Regions from separate parts of the Streptomyces sp. NPDC058470 genome, predicted to be linked through region 1. Evidence: riboswitches for the same ligand, from Rfam matches in the RefSeq annotation. Region 1 holds a riboswitch; the other holds the start of a gene.
The links. A riboswitch is a leader RNA that binds a small molecule or an ion and turns the genes downstream of it on or off. The one in region 1 is predicted to bind S-adenosylmethionine.
Positions count from the first base shown of each region.

Region 2: linked by a shared signal. The riboswitch ahead of ACFWP7_RS10930 (putative leader peptide) and the one ahead of ACFWP7_RS20525 (ABC transporter substrate-binding protein) in region 1 are both predicted to bind S-adenosylmethionine.

Region 1 covers NZ_JBHXMF010000026.1:78,637-93,577, forward strand. Annotated here, with positions in the region: gene ACFWP7_RS20485 (NtaA/DmoA family FMN-dependent monooxygenase) at 54-1,391, opposite strand; gene ACFWP7_RS20490 (LLM class F420-dependent oxidoreductase) at 1,934-2,851, shown strand; gene ACFWP7_RS20495 (LLM class flavin-dependent oxidoreductase) at 3,174-4,283, shown strand; gene ACFWP7_RS20500 (NtaA/DmoA family FMN-dependent monooxygenase) at 4,280-5,680, shown strand; gene ACFWP7_RS20505 (LLM class flavin-dependent oxidoreductase) at 5,754-6,776, opposite strand; gene ACFWP7_RS20510 (dipeptide ABC transporter ATP-binding protein) at 6,832-8,625, opposite strand; gene ACFWP7_RS20515 (ABC transporter permease) at 8,607-9,533, opposite strand; gene ACFWP7_RS20520 (ABC transporter permease) at 9,530-10,489, opposite strand; gene ACFWP7_RS20525 (ABC transporter substrate-binding protein) at 10,552-12,174, opposite strand; SAM riboswitch class IV at 12,566-12,675, opposite strand; gene ACFWP7_RS20530 (YoaK family protein) at 13,138-13,887, shown strand; gene ACFWP7_RS20535 (class I SAM-dependent methyltransferase) at 14,259-14,941, shown strand, end outside.
Region 2 covers NZ_JBHXMF010000011.1:127,734-142,674, reverse strand. Annotated here, with positions in the region: gene ACFWP7_RS11000 (AlkA N-terminal domain-containing protein) at 116-1,606, shown strand; gene ACFWP7_RS10995 (methylated-DNA--[protein]-cysteine S-methyltransferase) at 1,695-2,213, shown strand; gene ACFWP7_RS10990 (2OG-Fe(II) oxygenase) at 2,210-2,944, shown strand; gene ACFWP7_RS10985 (MFS transporter) at 3,064-4,530, shown strand; gene ACFWP7_RS10980 (GNAT family N-acetyltransferase) at 4,527-5,015, shown strand; partial or broken gene ACFWP7_RS10975 (hypothetical protein) at 4,982-5,279, opposite strand; partial or broken gene ACFWP7_RS10970 (hypothetical protein) at 5,344-5,433, opposite strand; partial or broken gene ACFWP7_RS10965 (homoserine O-acetyltransferase) at 5,614-6,117, shown strand; gene ACFWP7_RS10960 (hypothetical protein) at 6,278-7,294, shown strand; gene ACFWP7_RS10955 (LLM class flavin-dependent oxidoreductase) at 7,356-8,483, opposite strand; gene ACFWP7_RS10950 (LLM class flavin-dependent oxidoreductase) at 8,499-9,695, opposite strand; gene ACFWP7_RS10945 (NtaA/DmoA family FMN-dependent monooxygenase) at 9,692-11,080, opposite strand; gene ACFWP7_RS10940 (LLM class flavin-dependent oxidoreductase) at 11,099-12,343, opposite strand; gene ACFWP7_RS10935 (putative leader peptide) at 12,421-12,486, opposite strand; SAM riboswitch class IV at 12,583-12,696, opposite strand; SAM riboswitch class IV at 12,913-13,057, shown strand; gene ACFWP7_RS10930 (putative leader peptide) at 13,094-13,159, shown strand; gene ACFWP7_RS10925 (glutathione S-transferase C-terminal domain-containing protein) at 13,252-14,031, shown strand; gene ACFWP7_RS10920 (peptidoglycan-binding protein) at 14,046-14,726, opposite strand.

The DNA.
Region 1 (14,941 bases):
CGGGACGGGGCCGAGCGCGTACGGCGGGGGAGACTCGGCGTCGGTCGGCTCGGCTATGACCGCGTCTGCGTTTCGGGTCCGACCTGGACCAGCACGCCGGCGCGGGGCGGCAGTTCGAGTCCGAGGTTCTCGCGCAGGGTGGTGCCGGTGTAGTCGTCGGCGACGATCTTCCGTTTGCGCAACTCGTGCAGCAGGCCGTTGACGACGAAGTCGTGCAGCCGTGGGTCCGCGAGGCCGCCGAGCGAGATCACGTCCAGAACGCCTGCCCGGAACCGTTCCTCAATGGCGTCGGCGAGCTGCTCGGGTGTTCCCGCGACGGCCCAGTGCCCGGTGTCCTGGGCCGCGATGACAAGCTCCCGCAGGGTGTAGCCCTGTCGCGCGTAGCCGGTGAAGATGTCGACCCGGCCGCGACGGCGGTTCACCGAGGCGATGTCAGGCAGCAGGCTCTCCGGCAGCGTCGCGTCGAGGGGGACCTCCGACAGGTCGACTCCGCCGCCGAGCATGTCGGCGACCTGGGCGCGCCCGCGTTCGAAGTCGATCGCCTCGCGCCGCTCGCGTACGAGCCGCTGTGCTTCCTCCTCGGTGGCGCCGTAGGTGGCATGGAACGAGCTGAAGATCAACGGGAGTCCGCCAGCCCGTCCGAGTCGCTCGGCCTGGCCGCGGATCTTCCGGGTGAAGTCCACGGCGATGTCGAGGGTGGGGAGCGAGGTGAAGACGATCTCGGCGTAACGGGCGCCCAGGGCGGTGCCCGCTGCGGACTGCCCGGCCTGGATCTGCACCGGGCGTCGCTGCGGAAGCGGCGGAATATTCAGCGGACCGGCCACGGTGAAGAACCGGCCGGAGTGGTGGATGGGGTGCACCCGGTCCCGGTGCAGCACCGCCTTGCCGTCCGCACCGACGGTCAGCGCACCTGGTTCCCAGCTGTCCCACAGCGCGTTGACCACCTCCAGCGTCTCCGCGGCGCGCGCATAGCGGTCCTCCGGGCTGGGCAGCTCGCCGGGCCCGAAGTTCTCCTCACCGATCGAGGACGTCACCAGGTTCCAGGCGGCCCGGCCGTTGCTGACGTGATCGAGCGTTCCGAACAACCGGGCCAGGTTGAACGGGTGGTTGAAGGTGGTCGAGACCGTGGCGATCAGACCGATCCGCGACGTCACCTGGCTCAGCGCCGAGACGAAGACCAGCGGCTCCTGCGACCCGATCGCGCCCTGGGCGTCGAAGCTGAGCAGGTCGGCGGTGAACAGCGCGTCGATCCGCGCGGCCTCCGCGAGCTTCGCCACCCGCACGGCGGTGTCCAGGGTCGATCGGGTGGGATCGACCGCCAGGTCGTAGGTCTCCGACGTGCCGCCGGCACCGGTCACGGTCTTCAGCGTCCTGGGCCGCTTCGCGCTCACAACTCGTCCATTCTCACCGGCATCGGTGACATCTCGGGGTGGAGGATTCTTCGGAGCGAACGAACACCCGGGCATGCCGGATCAGGTCCAGCTGGGCACCACGAGTGCGCGCGGGCCCGTCAGACGGTGGAGCGCGGGCCCGTCAGGGGAAAGCCGGAGCGAATGGTCAGCGACAGAGCGCGGCGTGGGTCCGGCACAGGTCCACGTGCCGGCGCTTCGTCCAGGCCGGCAGCAGAACCGCGGTTCCGGCCGGCCCGGTGCACGATGCCCTCACGGTGACTCCCATCGGCCTGGCGTCGGGCGGCGCCGCGGATCGCGACGCGCAGTGAGCGCGGCTTCGAGGAGCCAGGTCTCTCGGCCGTTCCTGATGGTGCGGGAAGAACGTACGTGGGTGCCGGGCGGCCTTGTCAAGACCGCACCGGCGCCGTCCCTGTCTGCAACAGCGCCGCAGGTACGCCGCCGAAAGAGCTGTTACGAGGCCGCCATGAGCTTGTCATGAACGAGCAGGAATGCCCGTCGCGCGTCTGCCGGTTGCTCTGTATATGACCATCGGAGTAACGCTGCCTCTGCAGGACCGGATCGACACAACGGTGCAACTCGCGCGGGAGGCTCATGAGGCCGGACTGCGCTCCGCGTGGTTCGGGCAGACCTTCGCGTACGACTCGCCCACGCTCGCCGCAATAGTCGGCCGTGAGGTGCCCGGGCTGCACGTCGGAACCGCCGCGATCCCGGTCTTCGGCCGCCATCCACTGCTCATCTCCAGCCAGGCCCAGACGGCCCAGGCCGCCACCGGCGGCCGCTACCACCTGGGGCTCGCACTCGGTACCAAACACCTGACCGAGACGGCCTTCGGCATCCCGTACGAGCGCCCCATCGCCCGGCTCCGCGAGTTCCTCACCGCCCTGCGCCAACTCGTGGAAACAGGCAGTGCCGACTTCCACGGAGAGCTGCTGACCGCCACCACGCCGCTGCCGGCGACGGTGCCGGGTGCCCAACCGCCGGTGCCGCTCCTGGTCGCCGCCATGGCTCCGCAGGCGCTGCGCGCTTCCGGCGAACTCGCGGACGGGATCATCCCGCTCCTGGCCGGCCCGCGCGCCCTCGCCGAGCACCTCGTCCCGGCCGTCACCGCCGCGGCACAGGCAGCCGGCCGGCCGGCGCCCCGGATCGTGGCCGTGGTGCCCGGCGTGGTCACCGCCGACACCGAAGCGGTACGGGAGACGGCGACCGAGAAGCTCGCGTTCTACGAGCAGTTCCCTTCCTACCAACGCGTCATCGGACTCTCCGGCGCCACCCGGGCCGCCGACCTGGCCGTCATCGGCGACGAGGAGACCGTCGCCGCCGAGGTACAGCGGTACCGCGAAGCCGGGGCGACAGAGGTGGTGTTCACCGCGACGGACCTGGGCGGTGAGGCGGACCGCCGCCGTACCTGGAAGCTGCTCGGAGAGCTCGCGAACTCCTGAGGCGCCCCGGACAGTTGGGTATCTCCGCCGGAGCCGACGAGCCGGCTGTGTCGCTGTCGCTGTCGTATGCACGTACATCTAATGGTCTTGACACCTTCCAGGGCCGACGAAGTAGGTTGAAGTGACCGGTCCCGGACGGGTGGAGGCCCCGATGCGTGCACGTGGCGCCGCACCGCACGGTGCCGGCACGGGGACGCGGCTCATCATCCGACGGCACGTCGACTACTGCCGTACCGCCTCCGCCGTCTGTCCTTCCGCACGACTCTGACCCCCGTCGGCCCGCCGGGCCGGCCGTCTCGTTGTGCCCTCGGAAGGAAACCCCATGTCCGGCCCCGCCCTGCGGCTCGCCGTCGAACTCGACGGCGACGGCGCCCATCCCGCGGCCTGGCGCCGCGCCGCCCACTCCCCCGACCACCTGCTGAGCCCGCGCCGGGTGGCCCGCGTCGCCGCCGCCGCGGAGAACGCCGGGTTCACCCTGCTCACCCTGGAGGACGGCGTACTCCCGCCCGGCGCCACGCCCGACGTGGTCGGCCGCATCGGCGCGGTGGAGCGGGCGGCGTTCCTCGCCGCGTCGACGAGCGTCATCGGCATCGCGCCGGTCGTCCCGGTCACCTATGCCGAACCCTTCCACGTGTCCAGCCAGTTGGCGTCCCTGGACCACATCTCGATCGGGCGGGCCGGGTGGGTGATGAGCGAAGAGGTACGTCCTGACGCGGCCCGCGCCTGGGGCCGCCCCCTCGTCGACGGCGCAGCCGCCCGAGCCCGCGAGTCCCGCGACGGCGTCGAGGTCGTCCGCGCCCTGTGGGACTCCTGGGAGGACGACGCGGTCATCCGTTCCGTGGCCACCAGCCGCTACCTCGACCGCGACCGGCTCCACTACGTCGACTTCACCGGCGACACCTATGCCGTGAAGGGCCCCGCGATCGTGCCGCGTCCGCCCCAGGGGCAACTCGTCGTGCTCGGCCGGCCCGACCTCGTGCCCGCCGCACAACTCGACGTCGCCCTCGTCGAGGGCCGCGACCTCGCCGAGATCACCGCGGCCGCCGCCGCCGCCGGAACGCCGCGCACCTTCGCGGAGGTCGAGATCGCCCTCGACACCGTGGACGCCACGGCCGAGGAGCGCGTCGCCGACCTCGAACGGCATGCGCCCTGGACCGACCACGGACGGCTGCGCCACATCGGCTCCGCCGCCGGACTCGCCGCGCTGCTCGGCCAGTTGAGGGGCGTCGTGGACGGCGTACGGCTGCATCCGCTGGTGCTCGACGAGGACCTGCTGGAGCTGTCCCGGCTCGTGCTGCCCGACCTCTTCGAGCGGCGGCACGCCCTCCGCCCGCTGCCCGGCGCAAGCCTGCGCACCCACCTGGGCCTCGACCGGCCCGCCAACCGTTACGCCGCCGGTGCGGCGTTCGAGGCCCTTGAGGAGACCCGATGACCCGCACCGACCCCCTCGACGTCCCCCGCCCGCACGCCCAGCTCCACTTCGGCGTCTTCTTCCAGGGCGTCAACCACTGGACCATCTGGTCCGACCTCGCCAGCGGCAGCCAGATCGACCCGACCAGCTACCGGCGCGTCGCCCAGACCGCCGAACGGGGCCTGTTCGACGCGTTCTTCCTGGGGGAGGGGCTGCGCCTGCGAGAGGTCGACGGCCGTATCCACGACCTCGACATCGCCGGGCGGCCGGACGCCATCACCCAACTCGCCGCACTGGCCGCCGTCACCGACCGGATCGGCCTGGTCTCCACCTCCAACATCACCTTCAACGAGCCCGCCGACCTCGCCCGCCGCCTGTCCGGTCTCGACCTGCTCTCCGAGGGCCGCGCGGGCTGGAACGTGGTGACGACCGACAACGCCTGGACCGGCGCAAACTTCCGCCGTGGCGGCTACCTCGACCACGCCGACCGCTACCGGCGCGCCGAGGAGTTCCTCACCGTCGCCCGCGCGCTCTGGGACGGCTGGGAGAACGGTGCCGTCTCCGGCTCCCCGGGCGCCCCCGCCTGGGCGGCACCCGGTGCCGTGCGCCAAGTCCGCCACCAGGGGCCACAGTTCGACGTCGACCTTGCGCCCACGCTGCCGCGCAGCACCCAGGGTCACCCGGTGATATTCCAGGCCGGGGACTCCGGTGACGGCCGGGACTTCGCAGCCCGCAACGCCGACGTCATCTTCTCCAGGCACGGCGAGGACTTCGACGACGCGCTCGCCTTCGCCGACGACGTCCGGCTCCGCCTGCGGGCCGTCGGCCGACCCGACGACGACCTGCGCATCCTCCCGGGTACCGAGATCATCGTCGGGGTCACCGAGGAGGAGGCCCTGGAGAAGAAGCGCTGGATCCGTCTCCAACAGGTCACTCCGGCAACAGCGTTGGGTATCGCCGGACTCCTGTGGGGCCTGGACCTCTCCGATCGCGACGCCGACGGGCCGCTGCCCAAGGAGGACCCCGTCGTCGCCGAGGACGACGGCTCCTTCGGCGCCCGGCGCGTCGTCGACCCGCGCAAGGTGGTCGCCGAGTGGCGGGAGAAGGCCGACGCACACGGCTGGTCACTGCGGGAGACCGTCATCGCGCTCGGTCCCCAGCGCGGCCATGTCGGTACCCCGGCAGGCCTCGCGGACAAGTTCGCCCACTGGGTGCGGCACGGCGCCGTCGACGGCTTCAACGTCACGCCGTACCTGATCCCCAGCGGCCTCGACGACATCGTCGACCTGCTCGTCCCCGCGCTACAGGAACGCGGTCTCTACCCCACCGAGTACACGGGTACGACGCTGCGCGAGCACCTGGGCCTGCGGGAACCCCTCACCCACCGCTCCACCACCGACCGGCGCCAGGCCGGCTGACCCGCCCCTCCTCCGCGCCGCCGGCCCACCCTTTCCCGGGGGTGGGCCGGTTGCACGTCCAGTCGTACGGAACTCATCGCGCTGTCTCCAACTGCGTCGGCTGCCAGCCCAGTTCGGGCGCGACCAGGTGGCGTACGTCGTGCAGGATCTGCTCGTACTCCTCCCGCCGGAACTCGTACGGCAACTCGATACGCAGCTCCGACACCGCCGAGACCACCGGGTCCGCCGCCAGTTGCTCCAGGATCTGCTCCGCCGTGCCGACCACGTCGGGTGCGAACAGGATCCGTTTCGGGCCCTGGGGGGCCAGGGTGCGGGCGTGGCGGCTCGCCGCGTACTCCAGGTAGCGGGTGCGGGTGGCCCGGTCGGCGCTGTCGAACGGCACGATCACGCGGCCCACCGCGACGCGGGCGGCGGACGGGGTATGCCGGAATTCGGTGAGGAGGTTCAACTGGGCCGTGATGAAGTCGTCGGTGCTCTCGCCGGTGACGATGTTGCCGGACAGCAGGTTGAGACCGTTCTCGGCGGCCCAGCGGACCGAGCGCAGGCTTCCTCCGCCGTACCAAATGCGGTCCACCAGGCCGGGGCTGTGCGGTTGCAGGCGCGGCCGCTGGGTGTTGCCCGGCGACTGGATCACGGTGTCCGGGCCCCCGAGATACCCGCCGCGCAGGTTGTCGACGACGCGGGCGACCCTGCCGTAGGACAGGTCGAAGGAGCGCCAGTCCCCGTCGTACACCAGGTCGCCGAGCAGTTCGGCGTGCGGCATGCCGGTGCTGAAGCCGACCTGGAGCCGGCCGCGGGACAGCACGTCGGCCAACGCCAGGTCCTCGGCCAGCCGGAACGGACTCTCGTAGCCGATCGGGATGACCGCGGTGCCCAACTCGACCCGCTCGGTACGCTGACCGGCCGCGGCGAGGAACACCGCGGCAGCGCCCACCCCGTGTTCGAGATGGCGTTGCCGGATCCAAGCGCCGTCGAAGCCCAACCGCTCGCCGTACTCGAAGAGTTGGAGGGTCTCCTCCAGGCCGGTGTACGGGTCGTCGTCGGCGAAGTTGCCCGGGGTGAGAAAGGCCAGCGAGCTGATGGTGGGGGTGCTCATGCGGTCTTCGTCCTCGTGTGGTGTTCGGTCCTCATTGCTTTGCTGTCCGGAGGCGTCACCGGCTCACCTCCGGGGCGATCGGGTCGGCGGACCCGCTCCCGCCCGAGGGCCGGCCGGCAGAGGCAGCCGAGGAGTGCCGGCCGCCGGGGATCGCCGCCAGCAGCTCCCGGGTGTAGTCGTGGCCGGGACGGGTGAACAGCTCCTCGCTGGTGCCTGTCTCGACGATGCGGCCGGCGCGCATGACGGCGACCTGATGCGCGATCTGGCGCACGACGGCCAGGTCGTGCGAGATGAACAGGTACGCCACCCCGGTGTCGGCCTGCAGTTCGGCGAGCAGGTCGAGGACCTGGGCCTGGACGGAGACGTCGAGCGCTGACACCGGTTCGTCGCAGACCACCAGGTCCGGCGACAGGGCGAGGGCGCGGGCGATCGCGACGCGCTGCCGCTGCCCGCCGGACAGCTCCGCCGGGCGGCGGCCAAGGACCGAGGCGGGCAGCGCCACCCGGTCGAGGAGCTCCTTGGCCCGGGCCGTCCGGGAGGCGCGGTCGCCGACCTTGAACGCGCGCAGCGGCTCGGTGATCACCTCGCCGATGGAGAACCTCGGGTCCAACGAGGCGTACGGGTTCTGGTAGACGAGCTGGGCCCGTCGGCGCAGCTGCCTGGCCTGTGCTCCGCGGGCGGTGGTGACATCGGCGCCGTCGAACAGGACGCGCCCGGCGGTCGGGTCGGCGAGGCGGAGCACCAGTCGGGCGGTGGTGGACTTTCCGGAGCCGGATTCGCCGACCAGCGCCAGTGTCCGCCCGCGGTGGAGGGTGAAGCTGACGTCGTCGACCGCTCGCAGTGTGCGGGCCGAGCCCGCGGCGTGGGGCAGCCGGAACTTCTTGACCAGGTTGCGTACCTCGACCAGCGGCGCCTCCTTCTCGGCTGTGGAGGGTGGGACGGCGACCGTGGCCCGGGGGCGTGCGGTGGTCAGGCTGGGAGCGCTGGCCAGCAGGCGTCGGGTGTAGTCGTGCTGCGGGTTCTCCAGGATGTCGCGGGTCGGACCGGTCTCGACGACCCGCCCCTGCGACATGACCACGATCCGCGCGGCCCGGTCGGCGGCGACGCCGAGGTCGTGGGTCACCAGCAGCACCCCGGTTCCGGACGCTTCGGTGAGGTGCTGCAGATGGTCGAGGATGACCCGTTGCACGGTGACGTCCAGCGCGCTGGTCGGCTCGTCGGCGATGATCAACTTTGGTTTGGCGGCGATGGCGATGGCGATCAGCGCCCGTTGCCGCATTCCGCCGGACAGTTCGTGCGGGTACTGCCGGGCGCGGGTGGCCGCGTCGGGCAGCCCGGCCAGGTCCAGGACGGCGATCGCGTCCAACGGCGCGGAGCGTCGTGTCGCCAGCCGGTGGATACGGAGCACCTCGGCGACCTGCTCACCGATGCGCTTGACCGGGTTGAGTGACACCGACGGGTCCTGGGGCACGAGGCCGATCCCCGCGCCGCGCACCGTACGCAGCTCCCGTTCCGTCAGCGAGGCGAGGTCGTGCCGGCCGAAGCGGACGGTACCGGCGTCGATGCCGCCGTTCGCCGCCAGGAGCCGGGTGATCGCATGCGCGGTCGTGCTCTTGCCGGATCCGGACTCGCCGACCACCGCGGTCACTTCGCCCGGCCATACGTCGAGGTCCACGCCCCGCACGGCATGCACGGAGCCGCCGCGGGTGCGGTACGACACCGACAGGTTCCGCACCTCCAGCAGCGGTTCCCGGGTGGCAGGCACTGCGGTGGTCACGGCCTCGTTCGTCACGGCGTCATCCGTCTCGGGTTCGTTCGTCAGCGGGCCGGTCATCGCTGCCGGGACCATTCGCCGTCCAGCGCGCGTGCGATGCGGTTGGTGGCCAGCACCGTCGAGGCGATCACCAGCCCGGGAAGCGCGGTGAGCCACCAGGCGTTGCCCAGGTAGTTGCGTCCGTCGGAGATCAACGTGCCCCATTCCGGCGCCGGTGGCGGCGCTCCGTAACCGAGGAAGCTCAGTGACGAGACGGCCAGGACGGCGGTGCCGAACTCCAGGGTGGCCAGCACGATCACCGGGCCCATCGCGTTGGGCAGCACATGCCGGCCAAGGACCGAGTACCAACGGGACCCGCAGGAGCGGGACGCCTCGACGAAGACCGCCTGGCGCACCCGCAGCACTTCCGCACGCATCACCCGTGCGAAGCCGGCGACGCTGGCGATCCCGACGGCGACCGCGACCTTCACCGTTCCATAACCCAGCGCGGTGACCAGGGCCAGGGACAGGAACAGCGCCGGGATCGACAGCAGTACGTCGACGAAGCGCATCACCACGTCCTCGACCCAGCGGCCCACGAACCCGGCGATCAGGCCGAGCGCCCCGCCGACCAGGAAGGCGACGCCCACCGCGATCAGCGTCGCCTTCAACGACAGCTGCGCGCCGTGCACCACCCGGGAGAACAGGTCACGTCCCAGTTCGTCGGTGCCGAACCAGTGCGCGCCGCTCGGGCCCTGGAAGTTCTGCGACGGCACCCCCTGCAGCGGATCCTGCGAGGTGAACAGCCCCGGCCAGAACGCGGCAAGGACCACGAACGCCACCGCGAGGACCGACGCCAGCAGGCCCGGTCGCAGCAGCAGGAATCGGATCACCCGCCTGGGTTCGAACCCGCGCACCGGACTCGGGTCGATGCCCGGCTCGACGGGCCGTGCCAGGCCGAGCGCGGCGCCGGCGGCGGCATCCTCGACAAGGGTTTCGCTCATGCGGGCCGCACCTTCCTGTTCGAGGTCACCACGATCCGCGGGTCCAGCAGCGGATAGACGAGATCGACGAGCAGATTGGCCGCCACGAAGATCAGGGCTCCGAACACCACCACTCCCTGGACCAGTGGAATGTCCTGGGCCGTGACCGCAGCGGCCGTCACCCGGCCCAGGCCGTCGCGGGAGAACACGGTCTCGACGACCACCGAACCGGCGATGAGCTGCCCGGCCAGCAGCCCGACGATCGTCAACGCCGGCAGTGAGGCGTTGCGCAGCGCGTGCCGCAGGTGAATGCGCAGTCGGCCGGCGCCCTTGGCCCGCGCGGTCTCCACATATGCCTGGTCGAGCGCCGTGAGCAGGCTCTTGGCCAGCACCTGCGAGACCAGGGCGCCGGTCGGGATCGCGAGCGTCACCGCCGGCAGCACCAGACCCGGCAGCCCGTCGTTACCGAACGCGGGGAACCACCGCGCCCGGAAGGAGAACAGCTCGACGAGCACCAGCCCGACCCAGAACGTCGGAACCGACACTCCCAGCGGCGGCAACGACAGCAACAGCTGCCGCAACCACCGCTGCGTGGTGTAGGTCGCCAGCACCGCAAGACCGCCACCGAAGACCACCGCGAGCAGCAGCGCCGCTCCGGTCAACTGCAGCGTCTGCGGCAGCGCGTCGGCCAGCGTCGAGGTCACCGGCCGACCGGTGGAGACCGCGTTCCCGAAGTCACCGCGCACCGCCTTGCCGAGATGGTCGGCGTACTGCACCAGCACCGGTTTGTCGAAGCCGTACTCATGCCGTAGTGCGGCGATCTGCGCCGGATCGATCTGGCCCGAGTCCGCTCCGGCGCCGGCCATCGCCGAGACCGGATCACCGGGCAGGTAGTTCAGTACGAAGAACGACACCGTGTACGCCGCCCAGAGCACCCCGAGTGCCTGTGCGAGACGCTTGATCACATAGCGACGCATTCCCTGCCCACCTCCTGCAGCCGACGACCGGATCGGACGCTCTGTCGCGCATCCACCGGCTGCTAGCCGATCCAGGTGTCGTGCAGCTGGATCCGGCTGGAGGCATCGAACCTGAGGTCGTGCACCTTCTTCGCCACCCCCAGCTGGGTCTGCAGCTCCACCACGGGAATGACGTAGGCGTTCTGCACGATCAACTGCTGTGCCTGGCCGACCAGTTCCTTCCGCTTGGCCGCGTCGGCCGTTGCCGCCTGCTGGGTCAGCGCCGAGTCCAGCGGGCTCGTCGGCAGGTGGTAGAGGTTGGCCAGCTCGGTGGAGTACTGGCTGCGCAGGATGTCCGGGTCGGCGCGGGTCAGGTTGCCCCACGACGCGTCGAAGTCGCCGGACTGCAGCATCGTGGCGAACTGGGCGGTCTGCGTCTCCTTGAGCACCACGTCGACCCCGACCGCCTTCAGCTGTTGCTGGATCAGCTCCAGCGTCGGCTGGTTGGTGGCCGCGTTGGCGAACCACCTGACGATCAGGCTGAGCTTGGTGCCGTTCTTCGATCTGATGCCGTCACTGCCGACCTTCCAACCGGCCGATTCCAGCAGGGACTTCGCCTTCGCCGTGTCGAAGACCAGGTCGGAGCCCTGGTCCGCGTAGTCCGGTGTGGTGTACGCCAGGATGCTGGTCGCCGGCCTGGTGCCGGTCGGGAACACGGTGTCGACGATCTGCTGCCGGTTGATGGCGAACAGGAGCGCCTGACGCACCTTCGCGTCCTTCAGCAGTGGGCGGGAGTTGTTCAGCCCCAGGTTGAACACCGCACCGGGATTCGCCCGTCGTTGCAGGTTCACCTGGCCACCCGTGAGCGCCGCCTCGTCGGCCTTGCCGACGCTGCTGATCGCGTCCACCTGACCGGACTGCAGGCTGCCGGTGCGCACGCCCGATTCGGGCACCACCTTGAACACCAGCTTGTCCAGGTACGCCTCGCCCTGCTTGGTCCACAGCGACGAACCCCAGGCGTACTTGCTGCGCTTGGTCAAGGTGATCGCCTGGTTCTGCACGTAGCTCTCCAGCGTGAACGGCCCCGACCCGACCACACCCTTGCTGCACTTCTCCTGCGGGCTCTGCAGGGCACTCGCCGCCGACTCGATACCCAGCGAGTGCGTCGACGTGGCCTGCAGGAACTGCGCGTTCGGCTGCTTGAACTCGACCCGCACCGTGAGCGGGTCAACCGCGGTGGTGCTGTCCACGCCGCTCAAGTACCCCTGGGCCAGGGTCCCCAGGGCGCCGAGCTTCGGTACCGCGTCGAAGTTGTCCTTGACCACCTGCGCGGTCAGCGGTGTCCCGTCGCTGAAGGTGACACCTGATCGCAGGTGGAAGGTGAACGTGGTCGTGTCGGAGCTGACTTCCCAGCTCTTCGCCAGCCACGGCACAATTTTGCCGGTCCTGGGATCCTGGTCGGTCAGGGAGTCCACGATCTGGCGCAGTGAGTAAATGGTGTCGTTGCTGCCCACCTGCTGCGGATCCACGCAGCCCACGTCGGAACCCACTGCGAAGGTCAGTGTGCCGCCGGACTTGGCCGGGCCGTTGTCGCTGGTCGAGCCGGCGCTGTCGCTCGACGTGCAGGCACTCAGCAGGACGCTGCTGGTCACAAGGGCGGCGAGTGCCGCCCACCGGGTGGGTCGGGAATCCGGATGCGATATCACGGACGGGTTCTCCTACTCCAAAGTCACCGCGCACGTACCGGTGCAGACCAAGGCGAAGTGGCCCTGAGCAGACCTGGGCGAAGTGACGGAAATATCCGGAAGGTGTCTGGGGGAAGGGTGCCGACGAAGGCGTGACAGTGCCGCGGACTCCGACAGCGCCGTGAGAGCCCGCAGGGAGTCGCCCGCGGCGTCAAAGCCGTCGGCGAACGTCAGTCAGGAGGGCGGTGAGGCAGGGACGCAATCAGTCGTGACACAGACAGCTGGTGAAGAGCTGCAGGTCGATGTGGCGTCGGCGGGAGAATCCGGAGAACACCGCGGCGGCCGCGATCGAGGCACTGAGATCACTGCTGTTCGGCACGCTCGTCCTCCCGATCTCAGGCCCGGTCAAGGGGCCACGCGCTTGCGGGGTCGATGACCCCGCCGGGCTTTCACCTGGAGCACCCCACCGCGGCGGAGGGTTGCCGATCAACGAGCCAGGGCTTGACGCTGACACTCAATGCCGCTTGGAACGCTAACGAGCGTCGCCATGATCCGTCAATGCCGACAGGCGAGTTGGGCCACGCACGGCACGGCGGATCGAGTGGCGAAAGGACCGGAAACGGCCTTCCGAACTCTCCTGACCGGCCGCCGGTCGGGTCCGAGGCGCCCCGACTCAAGAAATCGTCGGCCCTGTCTGTTTCGTCATTCCAGAGGGCCTTCGTAGTTCTTTGCTGAAACCTGAGTAAGGTTTCGCCCAAATATGTGGCTTTTTCCCGGATGTGGTCACATCCTGAACGCGGGAGATAAATGTGTACCTAGCAACTAGTCGGGGCGAGTTGCCGACTCTGAGCGCTTGGAGGGAAAGGCATGCAATGGAGCAGCCTGCAAAACACCCACGGCCGGCTGTCTCGACTCGAACGTTCTCGGGACACTCAATCTGCCGCCCCGACCCTGCCGGTCCGGGGCGACGGAGGAGCCGAACCCGTGGATGACCGGCGTGTGGACCTGGCTGCCGCGCACGCGGCACCGGAACTGCTGGCCATTCGTGACTGGCTGCTTGTCGCCCTGGCGTTCTCGTCAGGCGTCTTCGAGGCGATCTGCTTTCTCTCCTTCGGGAAGGTCTTCACGGCGTTCCAGACCGGAAACCTGGTGTTTCTCGGACTTGGTGTAGCCGGCACGCGGCCGCCCGCCGGCCCGGATCCCGTTCGCGTGGTGATTTCACTTGCCGCGTTCGCCGTGGGGGCCGCGCTGGCAACACGGATCCTGACCGCGTTCAACGGCGACGAGGAGATGGAGGACTCGCAGATCTTCGAAGCGTGGCCGCGTCGTGTCTCCATCGCACTGTGCGTCGCGACGGTGGCGCAGGTCGGTTTCATCGTCGTGTGGATGGCGGCGTCTCCGTCCAGCCTCGTGTCCAACATCCTGGTCGCCCTCAACGCCTTTGCGATGGGTCTGCAGATGAATGCCGTTCGGTCGCTTCATGTGCCGGGCATTTCCACCACGGCGGCCACGGCCACCTTCATCAGCTGGATTTCCGGGATCACCACCTGGTCTCTCAAGCCCGCCGCGGTACGTCGCCTGACCGGGGTCCTGGTGGGCATGGTGGCGGGCGCCTTCGTCGGAGACTGGATGCTCAGCCACGCGCATACCTACGCGCCGGTGCTGCCAGTGGTCGTTATCGCACTCGTCGTCGCGATCGCCTCCGTGATGTTGAAGCAGAAACCTGCGCGATAGAGCGTCCGCGAGCGGGATCACCGCCTTGGTGAGCGGGATCCTCGCCTCGGTGCCGGTACGGCAGACATGACGGTCGTACCGGCTCGGGCTGACCGGCGCTGTGGCGAGGATGCGGCTTGAGGACCGTGGTGAGCTGCAACGCACGGGCGGGCGGCCGGTCTCGGGGCTGCATCCCTTACGCGAGGCGAGCCGGTAGGCCGTCTTCCGCCTGAAAGTGGTGTGGCTGCCGTCCGCGGCTGGGTAGTCGGCCCGGGGCCCCGTGCCGACCGGGCCGCCGTCCTCGGGAGGCGGCACCCGCTATCCGCGGCTTCGCCGAGGCCCGTGGCCCCTGGGTTCGCCCGCAACGACCGGTCGTACCGCACAATGGTGCGATGATCGACGGTACTTCGCGGACAACAGCCGAGCCGCCGCCCCGGTTGATCAAGGACGACGAGTTGGCCGGCCATTCGGTGGTGGCCAACAGCGCCATGAACCGCGAACGGGCTCTGGCCGGCGTCAACAGCTACCCCCGCGAACTCGGCTTCGCTCCCACGGAGTTCCTGAACGAGAGCAACCGCCGCTCCGCCCCTTCATGGCTGGACCTGTGCAGCGGAGAAGGGCTGGCCCTACGCGAAGCGGCCAAGCGACTTCCGCAAGCCGCACTGACCGGCGTGGACCTGGTGGGCCCGCGGTTGCAGGCAGCGCTGCCCGACGGCCTCGAACTCATCACCGCAGACCTCGGCGGGTGGTCCGCGGAGCGCCGCTACGACCTGGTCACCTGCGTCCACGGACTGCACTACATCGGCGACCGGCTCGCACTGCTGGAGCGGGCCGCCTCCTGGCTCACCGGCACCGGCCTGCTGGTCGCCCACCTCGACCCCTCGACGCTGCGGCGACCCGACGGCGGTGATGCCTCCCGCCCGGTCCTCGCCGCACTGCGCGCCGCCGGCTTCCACTACTCGGCCCGCCACCACCGCCTCAGCCTGCGGGGCGGCCGCCACATCACCCTGCCCTTCACCTACCTTGGCGCCGACCCCCACGCGGGCCCCAACTACACCGGCCAGCCGGCCGTCGC
Region 2 (14,941 bases), on a different contig from region 1:
CGCACGCGTGCCGCCGTGGTCGCCCGGAGCGTGGCGCCCTGCGCGCGTGCGTCGCCATGAGCGTGATGTCCGATTTCCGCCAGCGGGGTGCGGTGTCCTGGCCCACAGTGGAAGGGTGACGAGCGACGACAGCAGGTACGAGGCGGTGTGCAGCCGCGATGCAAGGTTCGACGGCGAGTTCTTCTTCGCCGTGGCCACGACGGGGATCTACTGCCGCCCCAGTTGCCCGGCGACCGCCCCCAAGCGGCAGAACGTGCGCTTCTTCCCGACCGCGGCCGCCGCGCAGGGCTCCGGTTTCCGGGCCTGCCGCCGCTGTCGCCCCGACGCGGTGCCCGGCTCGGCCGAGTGGAACGTCCGCGCGGACGCGGTCGGCCGTGCGATGCGGCTGATCGGTGACGGTGTCGTGGACCGTGAGGGCGTCGCCGGGCTCGCCGCGCGCCTCGGTTACAGCGCCCGGCAGGTGCAGCGGCAGCTGAACGCCGAGGTGGGCGCGGGACCGATCGCACTCGCCCGGGCACAACGGGCCCACACCGCGCGGATCCTGCTCCAGACCACGACCCTGCAGGCAGCGGAGATCGCCTTCGCGGCCGGGTTCGCCAGCGTGCGGCAGTTCAACGACACCGTCCGGGAGATCTACGCCGTCACCCCCAGTGGGCTGCGCGCGGCGAAACCGGGCCGGTCCGCACGCTACGGATCGGTCGGTACGGCGAACGGAGCGGGCGGGGTGCCGCTGCGGCTCGCGCACCGCGGCCCGTACGCGGCCGCCGAGGTCTTCGACCACCTCGGCGAGCGGGCCGTCACCGGCGTCGAGGAACTCACCGGCGAGCGCGGCGGGCGGACGTACCGGCGCACCCTCCACCTCCCCCATGGCAGCGGTATCGCAGAGGTCGGCGAGGTGCTCGGCGAGGGCGGCTGGCTCACCTGCCATCTGCACCTCGGTGATCTGCGCGACCTGACCACGGCCACCCAGCGGATCCGGCGGCTGTTCGACCTGGACGCCGACCCGTACGCGGTCGGCGAGCGGCTGGGCTCCGACGCCGCGCTCGCGCCGCTGGTCGCGCTGCGGCCCGGGCTGCGGGCTCCGGGCTCCGCCGACCCTCACGAACTCGCCGTCCGTGCGGTGCTGGGCGGGCAGGTCTCCGTGGCCGCCGGTCGCAGGCTCGGCGGTGCCCTGGTCGCCGCGTACGGGCAGCCCCTCACGGTGCCCAGCGGTGGGCTCACGCATGTCTTCCCCACGGTCGACGACCTCGCGCAGGCGTCGCTCGAAGAGCTCGGCATGCCCGACGCACGCCGCGGCACCCTGCGTACGGTCGCCGGCGCGCTCGCCGACGGCACCGTGCGCCTCGACGCCGGCGCCGACCGCGACGAGGCCGAGAAGGCGCTGCTCGGCCTGCCTGGCGTCGGCCCCCGCACCGCCGGCTACATCCGGATGCGCGCCCTGGGCGACCCGGATGTCCTGCTCACCGGAGACGTGGCCGTCCAGGCCGGAATGCGCCGGGCGGGCGCCGATCCGGTCGACGCCGAAGCCTGGCGGCCCTGGCGCACCTACGCCATGCACCACTTCTGGAACGCTGCCGCCGACCGGCTCCGGCCTGCCGAAGCGTGACGTCCGAATCCCGCCAGCTTCTGCGCTCGGCACACCTCATTGTTGGAGGTGGAAGAGATGAACGGATACTCAAGACAGGACATGACTGATGACGGTCTACACGACGATCGACAGCCCGCTGGGTGAACTCCTGCTCGTGGGCGAGGAGTCGGCCACGGCTAAGGGCGGCACGGCGCTCGCCTCGCTGTCGATGCCCGGCCAGAAATCCGCCGCCGTCGTCCGGGACGGCTGGATCAAGGACGCGGACGCCTTCGCGCAGATCGCCTCCCAGTTGCGCTCCTACTTCGAGGGCAGGCTGACCCACTTCGACATCGAATACGTCAGCGGTGGCAGCGAGTTCCAGCAACGGGTGTGGAAGGCCCTGGAGGTCATTCCGTACGGGACCACCCTCAGCTACGGCGACATCGCCGCGCGGATCGGCGCGTCGAGGGCCGCGGTACGAGCCGTGGGCACGGCCATCGGTGCGAATCCGCTGCTCGTCGTGCGCCCCTGCCACCGCGTGATCGGCGCGAACGGCGCGCTCAGCGGCTACGCGGCCGGTATGGAGCGCAAGCAGCGGCTTCTGGACCTGGAGAAGGTGCGCCCGGCCGCTGCCGTGTCGTCATGACCCGCACAGCGCGAACCGCGGTGGCGCACCTGGCCGACCGCGTCGGGGCCGGTGACCGGAAGGCGCTGGCCGCCGCGCTCGACGAGCACGGCAGCGCGCTCACCGGCCCGTTGCTGTCGCCCGACGAGTGCCACGAGATCAGCGCCCTGTACGACGACGCCGACCGTTTCCGTACGACCGTCGACATGGCCCGGCACCGTTTCGGCTCCGGCCAGTACCGCTACTTCACCCACGAACTACCCGATGTGGTAAGGGAGTTGCGCGCGGCGTTCTACCCACGCCTGCTGCCGATCGCGCGCGACTGGGCCGGCCGGCTCGGGCAGCCCGCGCCCTGGCCCGACAGCCTGGAGGAGTGGCTGGCGATGTGCCATGCGGCCGGGCAGGCCAAGTCCGCGCAGATCCTGCTGCGTTACGGGCCCGGCGACTGGAACGCCCTGCACCGCGATGTGTTCGGCCCGATGCTCTTCCCGCTCCAGGTCGTCGTCGGCCTCGACTCCCCCGGAGTCGACTTCACCGGCGGCGAGTTCCTGATGACCGAGCAGCGTCCCCGTGCGCAGTCGCGGGGTTCCGCCACGACCCTGCCGCAGGGGCACGGTCTGATTTTCACGACCCGCGACCGGCCGGTGGCCTCCCGGCGGGGCTGGTCCAGCGGCCCGATGCGGCACGGCGTGAGCACCGTCCACTCAGGGCGCCGTCACACGCTGGGCCTCGTTTTCCATGACGCCGCGTGACGCCACCGTCGGCTCGGCCGCGCTGCCCCGCTCTCGGCTTGCGAACGCGGTGTTTCTGTTCTGCGAACAGGCAGCCGCAGCCGGAGACACGGGCCGACCGCCGATGTGACCATGTGCGCATGCTCCCGGGAGAAGATCGCGCCGCCCGGCGGGTGCTGCTGGTGTGCATGGCGGCAGGGGTGACGACTCTGCTCGACCAGTCGGTCCTCAACATCGCGGTGCCGGCGCTGCGCCAGTCGCTGGAGGCCGGTCCCAGCGACGTGCAGTGGATCGTCGCCGGCTACTCGCTCACCTTCGGTCTGATGCTGGTTCCCGGCGGCAGCCTGGGTGACGTACGCGGTCGCAAAGGTCTGTTCCTCGTGGGGCTCTCGACCTTCGTGCTGTGCGGCGTGGTAGCCGCCACCGGCGGGCGGCCGGACATGGTGATCGTCGCGCGACTGGTACAGGGCGCCGGGGCCGGTCTCGTCAACTCCCAGGTCATCGGCACCCTTCAGGACGTCTTCAGCGGCCTGGACCGGGCCCGCGCGCTGGGACTGTACGCGGTCACCGGCGGTGTCGCCGCCGCGCTCGGGCCGGGCCTCGGCGGCGCCCTGGTCGCGGCCTTCGGCCCGGAACCGGGGTGGCGGCTGTGCCTGCTCCTCAACACCCCCTGCGGGCTGCTCACCCTCTGGCTCGCGTTCCGCTGGCTTCCGGCGACACGACGGACCGGCAGGCGGAGTCAGCTCGACTGGTGGGGGCTGATGTGGGCGGGTGCGCTGACCCTCGCTCTGATGCTGCCGTTCATCAGTACCCCGGGCAGTGGCCGGGCTGCCGCGCTGTGGGCCGGCGCCGCACTCGTCCTGGCCGGCTGTTTCGCCGTGGGGCAGCGGCTGCGGGTACGGGCCGGGCGAGCCCCGCTGGTGCATCCGGCGCTCGCGCGTTCGCTCCCGTACACGCTCGGGACGGGCATCGCGATGGCGAGCTTCGGGTCCTCGCTGGCGGCGACGCTTGTCCTGACCATGTTCCTGCAGAGCGGACTCGGGCTCTCCGCGCTGACCGCCGCCGCGGTCACGCTTCCGTCCGCCGTCGCCATGGGAGTCACCTCGGCCGTGGCCTGGCGGGTGGTGCGCCACCTGGGACCGCACACCGTCACGGTCGGCCTCGCCCTGGGGATCCTCGCGCTGCTGGCCGGGGCAGCGGCCACCGTCAGCGCCCCGCGTACCGCACTCCCCCTGGTGCTCGCCGCCGTGCAACTGCTCTCGGGCGCCGCCGCCGGCCTCACCATCGCCCCGAACCAGGCCCAGGTCCTCCAGCACGCACCGGCCGAGGCCGCCGGAGTGGCCGGCGGCATTCTGCAGATGGCCCAGCGCATCGCCGCCGCCGTCGCCCTCAGCGCCGTCTCCGGAAGCTACCTGCGCGGTTCATCAGGGGCAACGGGGTTGCCCCGTACGGCTTTTGCCCACGCGACGCTCCTCTGTGCGGGGCTGCTCACCGTGGCCGTCGCCCTGTCGCTGCTTCGCCCTCGCCTCACGGGCCGACGAGGCCCGCCTGCCCTCCCGGCTTCCGCACACCGTCAGTCCGCACCCGTTCACAAGGAACCGTCATGACCCTGCCGCCCACCACCACCGCTCGCTGGGTGACCGAGGACTGGGACGCGCCGTCCCCGGCCCTGCTCCGCGAGCAGATGTCCGCCGAACTGGCCCCACGCTACGCACCGGTCGCCCACCGCCGCGTCCGGCCGCCCCAGCCGACGGCCGAGGAGATCGTCGTCACCTGGGTGGCGTACGCGGACGAGGTGGCCGTGGCCACCGCCTCGTTGCGCAGGCTGCCGGACCGTCACGAGGTGAAGCGGGTGTTCGTCCATCCCGACCATCGCGGCCGGGGTCTCGCCAAGGAGGCACTCTCGGCGGTGGAGTCCTCCGCGCTCGGGCTCGGCATCGAGCGCCTGTGGTTGCAGACGGGTGAGTTCCAGCCGGAGGCCCAGGCGCTCTACGTACGGGAGGGCTGGCAGCAGGTGCCGCCGTACGCCCCGTACGACGGCAACCCGTTCTGCTTCTGCTATACCAAGGCGCTTGAGTCGCCGTCTCGTTGACGGCCTGTTGCGCCAAAGCGCTTCAACCACCGCCCGTTTGGCATCGGCCAGCCACGCCACGACGGTCGTGGCGGACCGAGGTGCTCGCGCAGGGTCGTGCCCGTGTACTGCGTACGGAACAGGCCGCGGCGGCGCAGTTTCGGGGACCACCAGGTCGGCGAAGTCGGAGAGTGTGGCCGGCAGATACGAGAAGGTCACGTTGAAGCCGTCGGCTGCGCGGCCCCGGAACCACTCCTCGATGTGGTCGGCGATCTGTTCCGGGGTTGCGTACGGAGAACGGAACACCGTGCCCGGTGACGTAGAAGAAGCCCACCTCGTGGGCGGCTGCCCGGAGTTCGGCGAGGGAGGTGGGCCGGTCGGTGTCGGGGGCGCGGAAGCCGGAGATGTCGATGACAGGCAGGGTGGTGGGCTGTGCCATGGGAATCCTTCGCAACGGCGGTGGACCCGGCAGGCGGCGTTGGGTGGCAACGGGCGTGCGGGATCAGCCAGTCGGAGGCAGAGGGGGCGCCGGGAGCGGTCGGGCAGGCGGGAGGCGCGGGCCGTTACACGGCGGTCAGCGACAGATCTCGTCGAACTGGTCGGCGCGGCGGCTCACCCGAGCGACCCGTACTGGCGCGACGGTGACTACCACGACGCCGGGCCCGGGCTGGGCCCGCACGCAGGACTCGGCCTGGCGCGGCGTCTCGCGCACGTCACCTATCGCAGCGAGCCGGAACTGCGGGTCCGCTTCGGCCGCGCACCCCAGGGCGCGGAGGAACCGTTGAACGGGGGCCGGTACCAGGTCGAGTCCTACCTCGACCACCATGCCGCCAAGCTCGTGCGCCGTTTCGACGCCGGGAGTTATGTCACGCTGGCCGAGGCGATGAACACGCACGACGTCGGTCGCGGCCGCGGCGGAACGAGCGCCGCCCTGCGCCGGGTGGCCGCCAGAACCCTGGTCGCCGGCGTCGACTCCGACCGCCTCTATCCACCCTCCCAACAGGCGGAGTTGGCCGCGGGCATCCCCACGGCGGACAGCCTTCGGGTGATCGAGTCCCCCTACGGTCACGACGGTTTCCTCATCGAGGTGGAACAGGTGGCCGCGCTCGTGCGCGAGCTCGTCTGCTGGCGCGACCCGGCGATGGTGCTCTGTGAACTTCGGAAGACCAGTTGGCCCGCTCAGTGGAACGTTCCTGGCAGCGTGCCGTGGGCGCCTGCCATGGTCGATCAGCACGGGCCCGGCACGCTTGGATGTTCTCCCTATGCACACAGGAGAGTTGGCAATGTCGCAGGAATCGTTGAGCCGAAGAAGCATGCTGCGTCTGGGCGGGACAGCCGTCGCGGCCGCGGGACTCGCCGGCATCACCTCACCCGCAACGGCACTGGGCAGTGGAACAGCCGACCTCGGCGCCGGCAGCACGTTCATGGCGTGGAAGGGCGTCACCGGTGACCAGCAGGTCTGGTGGAACAGTCTGCAGAACGGCGGAAGCGGCTGGAGCACTCCGCAGCCGGTCCCCGGCGCCTCGAGCAGCGCCGGAGTGGCGCTGGCGGGGCAGGCGAACGGACCGCTGTTCATGACGTGGAAGGGCGTGGCGGGCGACGAGAAGATCTGGTGGAACTGGTTCGACGGCAACACGTGGTCCGGGGCGCAGCCGGTACCTCGTGCCCTGAGCACCGTCGGCCCCGCCCTGGCCCCCTACTCCGGTGTCTTCATGGCGTGGAAGGGCGGTTCGGGAGACCAGCAGATCTGGTGGAACAGCTACTACGGCGGCTGGACCGTGCCGCAGGCGGTCTCCGGCGCCAGCTCCGGCTTCGGCCCGGCCCTGGCGGTCCGGAAGATCGGCTACGGCGAGCCCTACATGGCCTGGAAGGGCGTCGAAGGCGACCAGGCGGTCTGGTGGAACAAGTACCTGGGCGGTTCGACCGGCCAGAACACCTGGACCGTCCCGCAGCCTATCCCCGGCGCCTCCACCTCCGCGGGGGTGGCGCTGGCCGCACCGCCCGGCGGGGGCGTACACCTGGCGTGGAAGGGTGTCGCGGGTGACCAGCGCATCTGGTGGAGCCAGACCTACCCGTCCTCCCCGGACGTCTGGACGACACCACAGGTCGTCCCCTACGCGACCACCGATGTCGGTCCGGCCCTCGCCGTCTACGGCAGCTCGACCTACATGACCTGGCGGGGGATCCAGGGCGAGCAGGTCTTGTGGAGCCTGTTCAACGGCTCCGGCTGGACCACGCCCCGATCGGTGTCCGGTGCAGCCTCCAGTTTCCGGCCCGCCCTCGCCGCCCTCGGGAGCTGAAACACAGGCTCTGCCCGGCGTCGGCCCGCCCAGCGGACTGGCCGACGCCGGGCATGCCGTGTCACCTGCGCCGCCACTCCTCGGCCAGCAGCTCGTAGGAGCGCACCCGGTCGGCGTGGCCGTGGGTGATGGTGGTGATCAGCAACTCGTCCGCGCCGGTGGCCTCCTGTAGCTGCTCCAGCTGGTCGGCGACCCTGGCCGGGGAGCCGACGAACTGGGTGTCGACGCGATCCTGGACAAGTGACCGGTCCACGTCGGTCCAGACGTGGGCGCGCGCTTCCTGCGGAGTCGGGAACTCGATGGCGCCCTCGGCCGTACGAATGCTGCGAACCCACGCGCCGTAGCCGGTGGCGAGTTCGCGGGCGGTGCTGTCGTCCTCGGCGACGACGACGTCCGCGGAGACACTGACATACGGCTTGTCGAGTACCTCGGACGGCTGGAACGCAGCCCGGTACCCCTCCGCCGCCTCCAGTACGGTCCCGGGGCTGACGTGGTAGTTCGCCGCGAACCGCAGGCCGCCCCGGCCCGCGACCTCGGCGCTCTCTCCCCCGCTGCTGCCCAGGATCCACACCTGTACGTCGGCTCCCTCGCCCGGGACGACATGCGCCTCGACGCCGTCCGCTGTGCGGTATGTGCCGGCCAGCAGTGCGAGGATGTCGTCGATCTGCTCGCCGTAGTCCTGCGACTCGGCGTTCGGCTGCTTGAGCAGCTTGATCTGGAGGGCGACGCGCGGTGAGCCGAGCAGGTGCTCGAAGGAGAACCGCGGTGGAATCCGCAGCCCGTTCGGGGCCAGGCCGTCGACGACCGGGGTGGCCGTCGGCAGCGGCGCGGCGGGCCCGGCCGGCGGGCGACCGCCGGAACGGCCGAGCCCCAGGTCAAGGCGCCCGGGGTGCAGCGCGTCGATCAGGCCGAACTCCTCGACCGTGGACAGCGCGGTGCGGTGACCGAGCTGTACGGCACCGGAGCCCAGCCTGATCGTCGAGGTCGCGGAGGCGGTCAGGGCGAGGACGACCGCCGGAGAGGTGCCGGCCACGCCCGGGTTCAGGTGATGCTCGGCGAACCAGTAACGGGCGTACCCGAACTGCTCCGCCCGCCGGGCCAGGTCGATGGAGTTGCGCAGCGCCTCGGCCGCGGTGGAGCCGGACGAGACCGGGACGAGGTCGAGGACGCCGAGGGGGATGTCGGACATGGGAACGGGTGCTCCTCAGCGGTCGGCCGGCGCGGATACGCGCTCTGGTACGGACGGGGATTCGGGCTCGGATACGCGCTCTGACGCCGGCCCGGAAACGCGCTCGGATTCGGGCTCCGGCTGGGACTCGGGTGTACTCGTGCCCGCCGACGGTTCCGCGAACACCGGGCCCCACGCGAACGGCGGATCAGGAATCTCCCGTCGCAGCACGGGCGCGATGTCGGACTGGAAGAGTTCGAGGGAGGCCCGGTGCTGGGCTCCGGTCAGCCCGCCTGCGTCGGCTTGCAGATGCAGCACGGTGTGCCCGAACTGCTCGTGATAACGGTGCACTTTCTCGATCACCTGCTGGGGGCTGCCGATCAGCGCCGAGCTGCGCTCCACGAAGTCCTCCAGGGTCGTGAACACCGGCTCCAGGCCCAAGCTCTTCTGGAACGCCAACTGCCCCTCGAAGACCGGGCGGTAGGCGGCGATCGCCTCCTGCGACGTACGGGCCGCGTGGTAGCCCGCAGACCCGGCACCGACCGCGATCCGGGCCGGGTCGTGGCCGTAGTGCTCCCAGCGCTCCCGGTAGTAACGGATCAACTCGGCATACGGCTCGATGGGGTTGGTGACGTTCGCCGAGAACAGCGGATCGCCGTAGCGGGCGGCGAGGTCCACCGACTCCTTGCTGGTCGCGCTCCCGTGCCAGACCCGGATGGGCTGCTGGAACGGCCGGGGCCACACCTCGGCCTCGTGCAGCTCGGGACGGAAGCGGGTCGCGGCGGTCACCTTGTCCTGCCGCCAGATCTGCCGGAACACCTCGTAGCCCTCGGCGTTGCGGTCCCACTGATCCTCGGGCGTGACATGGAACAACTCCCGCTGGGCGGTGCCGTTGCCTTTGCCGATGATCAACTCCAGCCGTCCGCCGGACAGGTGGTCCAGGGTCGCGTAGTCCTCGTACGCGCGCACCGGGTCGAGGAGGCTGAGCGTGGTGACCGCCGTGAACAGGCGGATCCGGGAGGTGAGCGCCGCGATGTGGCTGAGTACGACGGGCGGCGAGGAGGAGATGAACGGCCGCTCGTGCCGCTCCCCCACACCGAAGCCGTCGAAGCCCAACTCCTCGGCCAGCAACGCGTTGTCGATGACCTCGCGAAAACGCGCGTTGGTGGGTTTCCGCACGCCGGTCACCGGGTCCGGCGCGTGCACGATCAGGGTGATGGCGAGGAACTTCATGACGCGGCCTGTACGGCTGGAGCGTCGGCGTCGGGGTGGGCCAGGCCCAGGTGATCGCGCAGGGTCGTGCCCTCGTACTCCGTGCGGAAGACGCCGCGTTCCTGGAGCAGCGGGACGACCGTGTCGGCGAAGCCGTCGAGGCCGCCCGGAGTGATGTGCGGGACGAGGATGAAGCCGTCGCTGGCGTCCGCCTGGACGAAGTCGTTGATGGTCTCGGCGACGGTGGCCGGGGAGCCGACGAACGACTGACGGTTGCCGGTCTCGATGACGAGGTCGCGGATGGACCACTTGTTGGCGGCCGCACGCTCCCGCCACTCCCGGGCGGTGGCCAGCGGGTCGCGGTACATCCGCACCTGGGCGCGGCCTCGGGCGATGGTGTGCTCGCCCGGGTCCGGATCGATGTCGGGAAGCGGTCCTTCCGGGTCGTACGCGGACAGGTCGCGGTTCCAGACGAACTCGAGGTGCTTGATGGCGGTGGCGCCGCTGACCTGCTGGCGCCGCACCTCACGGGAGATCTCCTCCGCCTCCGCGTCCGTGTCACCGAGGACGAAGGTGGCGGCGGGCAGGATCAGCAGCTGGTCGTGGGCGCGGCCGTGCCGGGCGAGGCGGCCCTTGACGTCCGTGTAGAACGCCTGGCCCTCTTTGAGGGTGCTGTACCGGCTGAAGATCGCGTCCGCGCCGGCGGCGGCGAACTCGCGTCCTTCGTCGGAGTCTCCGGCCTGGAAGATGACCGGGCGGCCCTGCGGGCTGCGCGGCACGTTGAACTGCCCCTCGATGTCGAAGTGCTGCCCCTTGTGCACGAAGGCTCCGGCCTGCGCGTCGCGGAGGAAGGTGCCGCTCGCCTGGTCGGCGACGATCTCGTCCCCTCGCCAGGAGTCGAACAGTTCGTGGGTGGTGGCCAGGAACTCCTTGGCCCGGGAGTACCGCTCGTCCTGTGGGAGGAAGCCGCCGCGGCGGAAGTTCTCACCGGTGAAGGCGTCCCAGGAGGTGACGACGTTCCAGGCGGCGCGCCCGCCGGAGAGGTGGTCGAGGCTCGCGAACTGACGGGCCACCTCGTAGGGCTCGTTGAACGTGGAGTTGATGGTGCCGGTCAGGCCGAGGTGTTCGGTGACGGCGGCGAGTGCGCTGAGGATGGTGAAGGTGTCGGGCCGTCCGACGACATCCAAGTCGTAGATCTTGCCGCCCTGTTCGCGCAGTCGCAGCCCTTCGGCAAGGAACAGGAAGTCGAACTTGGCGCGTTCGGCGGTTCGCGCGAAGTGCGCGAAGGAGCTGAACTCGATGTGGCTGCCGGCCTCGGGGTCGCTCCACACGGTGGTGTTGTTGACGCCGGGGAAGTGCGCCGCGAGGTGGATCTGCTTGAGCGGCTTGTCCGTTGACTTGCTCATGAGTGAGGTCCCTCCGGCTCAGACGTGGGCGGCGTAGCGGTTGGCGGGGCGGGCGAGCCCCAGCAGCCCGCGCAGGGTGTCGGCCTCGTACGAGTGCCGGAAGGCGTCGCGGCGCTGGAGTTCGGGGACCAGGCCCCGGGTGATCGCCGGGAGGTCGTGCCCGGCGACGGCCGGACGCAGTCGGAAGCCGGTCAGCCCGGACTCCCGCAACTCCTGGAGCAGATCGGCCAGTTGTACGGGGGTGCCGGTGAACACCCGCGCGTCGCTGGTGTACGGGTAGCCCGCGAGGGCGTCGAGACGCTCTCGCCGGTCCACCGCGGCGGCGGGGTCGTTGTCCAGGAACACCACGAGGTCACCGAAGAGGTGCAGGGGCTCCTCGGCGCGTCCGGCCGCCTCCTGTTCGGTGCGGACCGCGGCGACGATGGCACGCGCCTCTTCGACGTCGTGCGGAGTGACGTACCCGATGTCGGTGCTGCGGGCGAGCAACCGGAACGGCGCGCCCGTCGTGGACTCGTGGGCCAGTGCGGTGACCAGGGGCTGGCCCTGCGGCGGGCGGGGTGTGATGGACGGGCCCTTGACGCTGAAGTGCTTGCCCTCGAAGTCGATGTAGTGCAGTTTGTCGCGGTCGACGAAGCGGCCGGTGGTGACGTCCCGGATCTCCGCGTCGTCCTCCCAGCTGTCCCACAGTCGGCGCACCGCCTCGACGTAGTCGGCGGTCTCGTCGAACAGGTCGACGATCAACTCCTGTAGAGCCGGGGTCTCCAGGTCTTCGATACGGAGCTTCGGGAACGTCCGGCGTCCGAAGTGAGCTGCCTCGTTTTGCCGCGCGGACGCCTGCACCCGCAGGCCCGCGCGGCCGGTGCTCACATAGTCGAGGGTGGCGATGGCCTTGGATATGTGGAAGGGCTCCGTGTGGGTGGTCACCACGCTCGGCACCAGCCCTATGTGGCTGGTCAGCGGCGCGACACGGGCGGCGATGAGGACGGCGTCGAGTCGGCCGCGTACCTGATCGGTGCGTGCGTCCGGTTCTTGGAGGCGTGCGGACTGCGGGCCAAGGCTGTCCTCGATGGTCACGAAGTCGAGCAGGCCGCGCTCTGCCTCGGTGATCAGGTCGGTCCAGTACGAGGCGGTGAACAGATCGTGGGGGCGGGCCACCGGATCACGCCAGGCGGCCGGGTGCCAGCCCGCGCCGTCGAGGGCGACGGCCAGGTGCAGTGCGGCGGTGGAGGAAGAGGATGAGGGCAACGACGTTGACGAGGACACGAAAGGGGTGCCTTCCTGATCGACCGTGTGAGATCGCCGGGCCTCGAACTGGGAGGGTGCGGCGGCGGGGTGACAGGTCAGGGACGACAGAGCGCGCCGGCCACGCGCTGGAGATCGATGTGCGGCCGGGAGTACAGGTGCACGCGACGGCGCGGGGCGAGAACCGGGACACGAAGACGGGGCACGGGCTGCACGTCCGTCACCTCCGCCCTTCCGGCTCGGCGGGCTGGAGGCCGCCGGCATCGCGCTTGCGGAACCCGGGACGGGTACCGCCTGGTCGTCACCTGGAGCACCCCGCCGCGGAGGAGGGTTGCCGGTCAGCAAGCCAGGGCTTGACGCTGACGCTCATAACCTGCTGGGGACGTTACGGGAGGCCACAGCGGTGCGCAATGCCCGGGGATCATGGTCGTGCTCACACCGCCGCGCGTCCTCAGGAGCGACAACCACCGGGCTGCGCAATCTGTTCCACGCCTCCTGTCCAGCCTGAGGCACGCCGAATGACCACCTGGTGAGACTGCGCCGGAGGCCTTCTTGACGGCCTCACGGAGCGCACCGACACTGGCGGGGACGGTCACGATTGTCAGCGCCCTTCGGGCAGGTTCTCCTGCCCGTGAGGTCATCGGCCCCGGCTCGCTGGCAGGCAACCCTTCCACCGCGACGGGGTGCCCCGGGTGACGACCGGGTCCCGCCGGTGCGGTGGGACAAGCGTGGTCTCGCGTCTCGCGAGCCCCGAGTGTGGGACAGGTGGGAATGGCCAACAGCGGTTTGACGAGACGCCTGCACATCGATCTGTTGCGTGTCTCCAGCGCCTACTAGTCCGAGCGATCCGGACCGGTACGTAGCGCAGTCACTCCGCTCCGCCGCGGTGCCCACAAGGTGGCCGTGGCTTCCTCGTCCCATGGAGAGTCATGTCCGAGACAATCTCGCACGCCCCGAACTCCGGTACGTCCAGCACGTGTACCCCGACTCCGTGCGTCCCCGGCTCACTTGACGCGGTCCCTCACCCCCGGATCGCCGCCACCCCGTCCGCCCGCCCGCACCGTTTCCGCAGCCGTATCGGAGTGGGTCTCGCCGGCGGCTTCTACCCGGCCCCGCACCGCTACGAGTTGTATCTGTCCGCGCACTGTCCCCTCTCGCTGCGGGTCTCCATCACCCACGGCCTGCTGGGTCTGAAGGACTCGGTCGCCACCACTCTGCTGGCGCTCCCCGCCGACACCCCCTCCGCGTTCGCCTCACTGCGCGGGGCGTACGAGGCCACCTGGCACCACTACGACGGTCCGCTGACCGCCCCCGCGCTGTGCGACCGGTGGAGCGGACGGGTGGTCAGCAACCACACGCCCGACATCCTGCGCGACCTCGGCGACCTCTTCGCCGACCGCGCCGGATCCTGTCACTCCCCGCTCCGCCCGGCGGAACTCGCCGCGGACATCGACGCCCTGCGCGACCTCCTCGACCGGGATGTCACCCCGGGTGCGCCGCCGCAGGAACGGTCGGCGGCCCTCGACCTGCTGAACCGTCAACTCGCCTCTGGCCCCTATGCGTTGGGCAAGGAACTGACCGCGGCCGATGTGGACCTGTGGGTCGCCCTCGTCCCACTCGAAGCGGCTCAGGACCTGTCCTCGTACGCGCTCCTCCAGGACTATGTGCGACGTCTCGACGCCCACCCGGCCTTCCATCGGCACCTGTAGGTCAGGAGTGCTCGTCACGTACGGGATTCCAGGGCGGCCCGGGTGTCGTTGCCGTAGACGCCCGTCTCGTCGCCCCGGATCCCGTACCAGCGCTGGAAGCGGGCCACGGCCTCGGTGAGTGTGGGGTCGTAGGTTCCGCTCGTGACGCCGCTCTCGTACACGTCCGGGATATGGAGGAGCCGTTCCTGGAGTTCCGTCACGTCGGGGCCGCGGTCTCCCTCCCGGAGGGTGCCGGTGCCGTCCGGGTCGGCGGCGCCGGAAGGGGCCTGGACGACGGGGGCCGTGGCGGACGGGGCGGCACCGGCCCGCGATCCGCCGTCACCGCCGGGCAGCAGTATGGCCAGGGCGAATCCGACCAGCGCGGCCGCCGCCACCGAACCGACAACCGTGGCCCGGCGCGGACCGGTGGCACGCTCGGGCCCGGGCTCATGCACGGGCGGCGCCGCCGGCTGCGCCTCCCCGTCGGCGGCATAGTTCTCGCCGGCCAGGACGGGCTGCAGTTCCTCCGTCTCGCCCAGGTACGCCGACGGCAATCTGATCGACTCAGGGCTTTCGTCCGGGCCGACGGCCTGCTGATCCTCACGGAACTCCCTCACCAGTTCCGCGAGGGCCTCCGTCCGGCGGCGTTGCTGGACGTAGGTGGGTTCGAGTGCCGGGCGGCGCATGGGCTGCTCGCGTTCGGGCGGTGTCGACACACTGCTCTCCTTCCGTGCGACGCGGTCTCCCGCCATCCCCGTGGAGAGATACGGAGGCACCGGCGCGGGAGTTCAACCGCCGCCGGCCGACTCCGTGACGGACGAACGGACGAACGGACGAACGCGGCACGCGACCCGTCACTGTACGTAACCCCCCTCGGCCTCCGTGCGTCCCGCCGTGCGGCAAGTCCAAGCCCGCGCGACAGTCGTACAAC